2 regions of the Rhodopseudomonas sp. NSM genome follow, and region 1 is predicted to be linked to the other one. Evidence: riboswitches for the same ligand, from Rfam matches in the RefSeq annotation. Region 1 holds a riboswitch; the other holds the start of a gene.
What was found. Region 1 has a riboswitch for S-adenosylmethionine ahead of metX (homoserine O-acetyltransferase MetX). Riboswitches for the same ligand answer to the same signal wherever they lie in the genome.

Region 1 (3,402 bases):
CACGATCGCGCGGCGGCCGATCCGCAGCAGGTTCTCCAGCACGACCCTGGGCTGCCGCGTCGCCTGCAGCGTCTGCGACAGGATCACGTAGTCGAAGGCGTCGGCGGTGTAGTTATCGAGGTCGGTGTCGGCGTCGCCCTGCACCACCGCGAGGCCGCGCGAGACGCAGCGGTTGACGCCCTCGCGCGACAGCTCGATGCCGCGGCAATCGACGCCGCGGGATTCGAGCAACTGCATCAGATCGCCCTCGCCGCAGCCGACGTCGAGCACCTTGGAGCCGGGCTCGACCATGTCGGCGACCAGCAGATGATCGGCGCGATGCACCCGCAACGTGGTCCGCGCCTGCGGCTCCAGCGGCAAGCTCTCCTGCACCGCCATCTCAGCGCCCCGTCCGGTCGAGCCCGCGCGCGGTCGCCGCCGAATGCAGGAAGGCGCGGGCGATGTCGATGAATTCCGGCTCGTCGAGCAGGAAGGCGTCGTGGCCCTTGTCGGTCTCGACTTCGGCGAACGACACCCGCGCGCCGCCGGCGTTGAGCGCGTGCACGATCGCGCGCGATTCCGGCGTCGGGAACAGCCAGTCCGAGGTGAAGGACACCACGCAGAACCGGGTCTGGGTGCCGCGGAACGCCGCCGCCAGCACGCCGTGATGGTCGGCGGCGATATCGAAATAATCCATCGCGCGGGTCAGATAGAGATACGAATTGGCGTCGAAGCGCTCGACGAAGGACGAGCCCTGATAGCGCAGATAGCTCTCGACCTGGAAATCGGCGTCGAACGAGAACGTCGGCAGCTCGCGGTCCTGCATCCTGCGGCCGAACTTGCGGTGCAAAGCGGCGTCGGACAGATAGGTGATGTGCGCGGCCATCCGCGCCACCGCGAGGCCGCGGTGCGGATGCGCGCCGGTCTCGACATAGCGGCCGTGGGCCCAGTCCGGATCGGCCATCACCGCCTGGCGGCCGAGTTCGTGGAAGGCGATGTTCTGCGCCGAATGCCTTGTCGCGCAGGCGATCGGCATCGCCGAGAACACCCGCTCCGGATAGGCGACGCTCCATTGCAGCACCTGCATGCCACCCATCGAGCCGCCGACCACGCAGAACAATTTGTCGACGCCGAGCCGGTCGATCAGCATCGCCTGGGCCCGGACCATGTCGGGGATGGTGATGACCGGGAAATCGAGGCCCCAGACCTTGCCGGTGGCCGGATTGGTCGAGGCCGGGCCGGTCGACCCCATGCAACTGCCGATCACGTTCGAGCAGATGACGAAGTAGCGGTCGGTGTCGATCGGCTTGCCCGGACCGACCAGCGTCAGCCACCCGCCGGGCTTGCCGGTGATCGGGTGCACGTTGGCGACGTGCTGGTCCATCGTCAGCGCGTGGCAGACCAGGATGGCGTTGCTCCTGTCGGCGTTGAGCGTGCCGTAGGTCTGGTAGGCGATCTGGAACGGGGCGAGGTCGACGCCGCAATCGAGCCGCAGCGGCTGGTCGGCGCCGAACGACGCCACCAGCGACGTCGGATGATCGGCCTCGTGCGGGCGCTCGCCATTCGCAGCCATGGGGCCTTTTGCCGAATGTATGTTCATCATATTGCCAACGGCCTCAGCGCGGAGATCCACGCTGACCTCAGATAAGAGCGGCCGAGCCAATAAAAAACCCGGCCTGAACATCGGTTCGGCCGGGATCAGAAACTGTCCCCGGCCTGTTTAGCGAGTTGTTTAACGTGGCTGCAAGCCGGCCGGCTCAAATGACCACGGGATCTGGCTGGGACTCTAATCACGAAGTCCGGAGCCGTCAATATTGGGCCTTTGGCGGGCGGCGCGGCTTGTTCCGGGATGCCTTCCAACGGGCACGGCGCAACCTCTCCCGCTTGCGGGGGAGGTCGACGCGCGAAGCGCGGCGGGTGGGGGAAGCTGACTCTCGGCGGATCGCAGCGTCCGTGCCCGGCTCGCCCTCACCCCAGCCCTCTCCCGCAGGCGGGAGAGGGAGCGCGCTGCGGCGGTTGAGAGGGAATCGATCAACGTTTCCTTTGCTTTCGCGGGCCCTGTTTTCTAATCAGGGGCGGTATCTCCCGGACGTTCGAACCCGCAAGGCCGACCATGACCCAACCGCCCTCGCCGCCGTCGCTCACCGAATTGCGGCAGGAGATCGACAGTATCGACGAGCAGGTCCACCAGCTGCTGATGCAGCGCGGCGACATCATCGACCGGCTGATTTCGGTGAAGCAGACCCAGGAGGTCGGCTCGGCGTTCCGGCCGGCGCGCGAGGCCGACATGATGCGGCGGCTGGTGCAGCGCCATAAGGGCATCCTGCCGCTCGACACCGTCGAGAGCATCTGGCGGGTGATCATCGCCACCTTCACTTATGTCCAAGCGCCGTTCGCCGTGCATGTCGACCAGTCGCTGGGCGAATCCGCGATGCGGGATTCGGCCCGGTTCCATTTCGGCTTCACCGTGCCCTATGTGCCGCATTTCTCGGCCTCCGCGGCGGTCGAGGCGGTGGCGCGCTCCAAGGGCGACCTCGCGCTGGTGTCGGCGACCTCCGGCAGCACGCCGTGGTGGCTGGCGCTGGAGGCCGACGGCGCGCCGAAGATCATCGCCCGGCTGCCCTTCATCGAGCGCGCCGACCATCCGGCGGCGCTGCCGGTATTCGTGGTGTCGCGGGTCGCCGACAGCGCCATGGTCACCGAGGTCGAAACCTGGAGTATCCGGGTGTCGGGCTGGAACGCCGAGATCGCCCGAGCGATCTCGCCGCTGGCCGAAGTCGTGGCGGTGCCGGATACCGCTTTCGACGGCGCGGCGCTGCTGGTGTCGATTTCCGCCCCCGGGAGCCTCGACCAGATCAAGGCTGCCCTGATCGCAGCGGGGGCCTCGGTGCGCTCATCGGGCCTCGTCGGCAGCCACGCGAGGCGCTATACGGTGCCCCCGAGCGGCAAGGCCCTGACCTGACGGCCCGGCTTTCAGCCGCCTGACACTCCGGAGTAGACGATGTCCCGTCCCGTGCCGAAGCCCGGCATTCTCGATATTGCGCCCTACACCCCCGGCAAGAGCCCCGTGCCCGAAGCCGGCCGCAAGGTGTTCAAGCTCTCGGCCAACGAAACCCCGTTCGGCCCGTCGCCGCACGCGATCGCGGCCTATAAGAGCGCGGCGGACCATCTCGAGGATTATCCGGAAGGCACCTCGCGGGTGCTGCGCGAGGCGATCGGCCGCGCCTATGGCCTCGATCCCGACCGCATCATCTGCGGCGCCGGCTCCGACGAAATCCTCAATCTGCTGGCGCACACTTATCTCGGCCCCGGCGACGAGGCGATCTCGTCGCAGCACGGCTTCCTGGTCTATCCGATCGCCACGCTGGCGAACGGCGCCACCAACGTGGTCGCGCCGGAAAAGGACCTGACGACCGACGTCGA
Region 2 (3,402 bases), on a different contig from region 1:
GGAGACCTAACCGGCGCTACACCTTCTCCAGCGCCGCGACGATGTCCTCGATCAGGTCGTCCTTGTGCTCGAGGCCGACCGAGTAGCGGATGAAGCCTTCGCTGATGCCGAGTTCGGCGCGGGCTTCCGGCTTCAGCCTCTGATGGGTCGTCGTCGCCGGATGCGTGACGAGGCTCTTGGCGTCGCCCAGATTGTTGCTGATCCGGATCAGCTTCAGCGCGTTGAGGAAGCGGAACGCCTCGGCCTTGCCGCCCGCGACCTCGAAGCCGATCAGCGTCGAGCCGGCGCCCATCTGCTTCTTCACGGTCGCCGCCTGCGGGTGATCGGCGCGGCCGGGATAGACCAGCCGCGGAATCTTCGGATGCCCGGCGAGCGCGTCGGCGATCGCGGCCGCGGTCTCGGTCTGCGCCCGGACGCGCACCGCCAGCGTCTCCAGCCCCTTCAGCAGCACCCAGGCGTTGAACGGCGACAGCGACGGCCCGGTCTGGCGCAGATACATCTGGATATGCTCCTCGATGAACGCCTGCGTCGACAGCACCACGCCGCCGAGGCAGCGGCCCTGGCCGTCGATGTGCTTGGTCGCCGAATACACGACGACGTCGGCGCCGAGCGCGAGCGGGCTCTGCCAGATCGGCGTCGCGAACACGTTGTCGACGACGAGCCGCGCGCCGCCCGCATGTGCGATTTCGGCGATCGCGCCGATGTCGAGCACGTCGAGCGTCGGATTGGTCGGGCTTTCGAGGAAGAACGTTTTGGTGTTGGGGCGTAGCGCCTGCTGCCACTGGTCGAGATCGAGCCCGTCGACCAGCGTCGATTCGATGCCGTAGCGCGGCAAGAGATCCTCGACGACGTAGCGGCACGAGCCGAACATCGCCTTCGAGGCGACGACGTGATCGCCGGCGCGCAGCGGCGCCAGCATCGCGGCGGTCACCGCGGCCATCCCGGTGGCGGTGGCGCGCGCGGCTTCCGCACCCTCGAATTCCGCCATCCGCTGCTCGAAGCTGAACACCGTCGGATTGGAGAACCGCGAATACTGGAAGCCGGCGTCGTCGCCGGTGAAGCGCGCCTCGCACTGCTCGGCGCTGTCGTAGACAAAGCCCTGGGTCAGGAACAGCGCCTCGGAGGTCTCGCCATATTGCGAGCGCAGGCTGCCGGAATGCACCAGCCGGGTCTCGCGGCGATAATGCGCGGTGTCGGGGATGGCAATCGTGGGCTTGGGGGCGGGCGTGCTGGAATCGGGCGATTTGGTCTCGGACATGTGGTCTCCATTCGTGACCACACCGGTCGGTGCGGGCACAAAAAAACCGGCCTGGAAAAATTTCCACAAGCCGGGATCACATTGTCCCCGGCCTGTTTAGCGACTTGTTTAACGTGGCTGCAAGCCGGCCGGCTCAAATCACCACGGGATAAGTCGGGCTCATAATCCTCCGAACACTTCCCGTCAAGCCGGCCATCGGATAACCGATGAAATCCAGTATTTTCCGCGTCTGGCGGCCGTGCGGCCGCCGTGAGGATCGCCGCCGTGCCGTTCGCGTTGCCGCCCGATGCCGATGGGATTCTGCCCGACCGCATGATCGCGGCGATGGCCGAGGCCGGGCTGATCCTGCCGGAATATCCGTTCGTCGAGAGCCAGATCCAGCCGGCCAGCCTCGATCTGCGGCTCGGCGGCATCGCCTATCGGGTGCGCGCGAGCTTCCTGCCGGGGCCGGACTGCACCGTCGCCGAGCGGATCGACGAGCTCAAGCTGCACGAGATCGACCTGTCCGACGGCGCCGTGCTGGAGACCAACTGCGTCTACATCGTGCCGCTGCTGGAGAGCCTGGCGCTGCCGAAGACCATCGTCGCCGCCGCCAATCCGAAAAGCTCGACCGGCCGGCTCGATGTCTTCACCCGGGTGATCGCCGACGGCACCCGCCGCTTCGACATGATCGGCGCCGGCTATCACGGGCCGCTCTACGCCGAGATCAGCCCGAAGACCTTCCCGGTGCTGCTGCGCGAGGGCTCGCGGCTGTCGCAGGTCCGCTTCCGCACAGGCCACGCCACGCTCGACGCCGACGAACTCGACGCGCTGCACGATCTGGAGCGGCTGGTCGATGCCGACGACGCCGATCTCAATGGCGGCGTCGCGCTCAGCGTCGATCTGTCGGGCGAGAACGCGAACGGTTTTGTCGGCTACCGCGCCAAGCGCCACACCGGCGTGGTCGATATCGACCGCCGCGGCGGCTATGCGGTCGGCGAGTTCTGGGAGCCGATCGCCGCACGTCCCGACGGCACGCTGATCCTCGACCCCGGCGAGTTCTACATCCTCGCCTCGAAGGAAGCCGTCCAGGTGCCGCCGGACTACGCCGCCGAGATGGTGCCGTTCGATCCCCTGGTCGGCGAATTCCGCGTGCACTATGCGGGCTTCTTCGATCCCGGCTTCGGCTACGAGGGCGCCGGCGGGCTCGGCTCGCGCGCGGTGTTGGAAGTCCGCTCGCGCGAAGTGCCGTTCATCCTCGAACACGGCCAGATCGTCGGCCGCCTGATCTACGAAAAAATGCTGTCCCGCCCCGCCGCGCTCTACGGCCAGAAGATCGGCTCGAACTATCAGGGCCAGAGTTTGAAGCTGAGCAAGCATTTCAAGGTGTAGTTGGACGGACGCTGGCGCGGTTCATCGATTGATTGAAGCGATGCGGCCTTCTCGAGTGCAGAGTCGTCATCCTGAGGTGCGCGCGTAGCGCGCCTCGAAGGATGCGGCCCGAAGGTGCCTGCGGCCCATCCTTCGAGGCCCGCCGCGCCGCGCCCCGCGCGGCCCGGAGGGCACCTCAGGATGACGGCGGCAACCGGATCGCGAGTTCTGATTCCGTCAAAAGCAGAACTGCTCTACGTGCGGCGTGCGCGGGGCCGCAGTGGTGTGCCGTCGTAGAGGTCGCCGAGGCGACAGCCGAGGCCGAATTGCGGCAAGCGCAACTCTGCTTCGATGCCGCCAAGTATCATCGAATCCCAGCCATTCCCGGTCTTGATATCCAGCCGTGCCTCGATGCGGTTCTGCTGAACGATCAACACCGCCTCGCACGGCGCATGTGCGAGATAGATCTGCCGTTTGACCTCGATCCAACTGTCCGGCATTCCGGAGACCGTGACGTCGTCGCTCTCGGAGACGATTTCCGCGAGCAGATAGGCGCGCGTCACGAACCGCTGACCCGCCGCGAAGTCGGCGTCGATCACGACGACATCGGGCTCGGGTCTGTAATCGCCGGATCCGAGTTCGATTCCGGTTCGCTGCAAGGCGATCCGGTAGGAATCGTGTCGCGCGAGTGAGGTGTTGAGCAAGTTCGCAAGGTTGGTCGCGATCCAATTGTGCACGATGGTCGGCGGGGTCATCATCATCGGGACACCTGCCAACAGCTCCCACCGCTCGTG

Region 2: linked by a shared signal. The riboswitch ahead of ACTZWT_RS24360 (O-succinylhomoserine sulfhydrylase) and the one ahead of metX (homoserine O-acetyltransferase MetX) in region 1 are both predicted to bind S-adenosylmethionine.

Annotation. Positions count from the first base shown of each region.
Region 1 is NZ_JBQTCH010000007.1:5,263-8,664, forward strand. Features, by position in the region: gene metW (methionine biosynthesis protein MetW) at 1-378, opposite strand, end outside; gene metX (homoserine O-acetyltransferase MetX) at 380-1,582, opposite strand; SAM riboswitch at 1,679-1,758, opposite strand; gene ACTZWT_RS17655 (chorismate mutase) at 2,093-2,941, shown strand; gene hisC (histidinol-phosphate transaminase) at 2,981-3,402, shown strand, end outside.
Region 2 is NZ_JBQTCH010000015.1:7,187-10,588, reverse strand. Features, by position in the region: gene ACTZWT_RS24360 (O-succinylhomoserine sulfhydrylase) at 17-1,258, opposite strand; SAM riboswitch at 1,334-1,413, opposite strand; gene ACTZWT_RS24355 (2'-deoxycytidine 5'-triphosphate deaminase) at 1,523-2,629, shown strand; gene ACTZWT_RS24350 (Uma2 family endonuclease) at 2,863-3,402, opposite strand, start outside.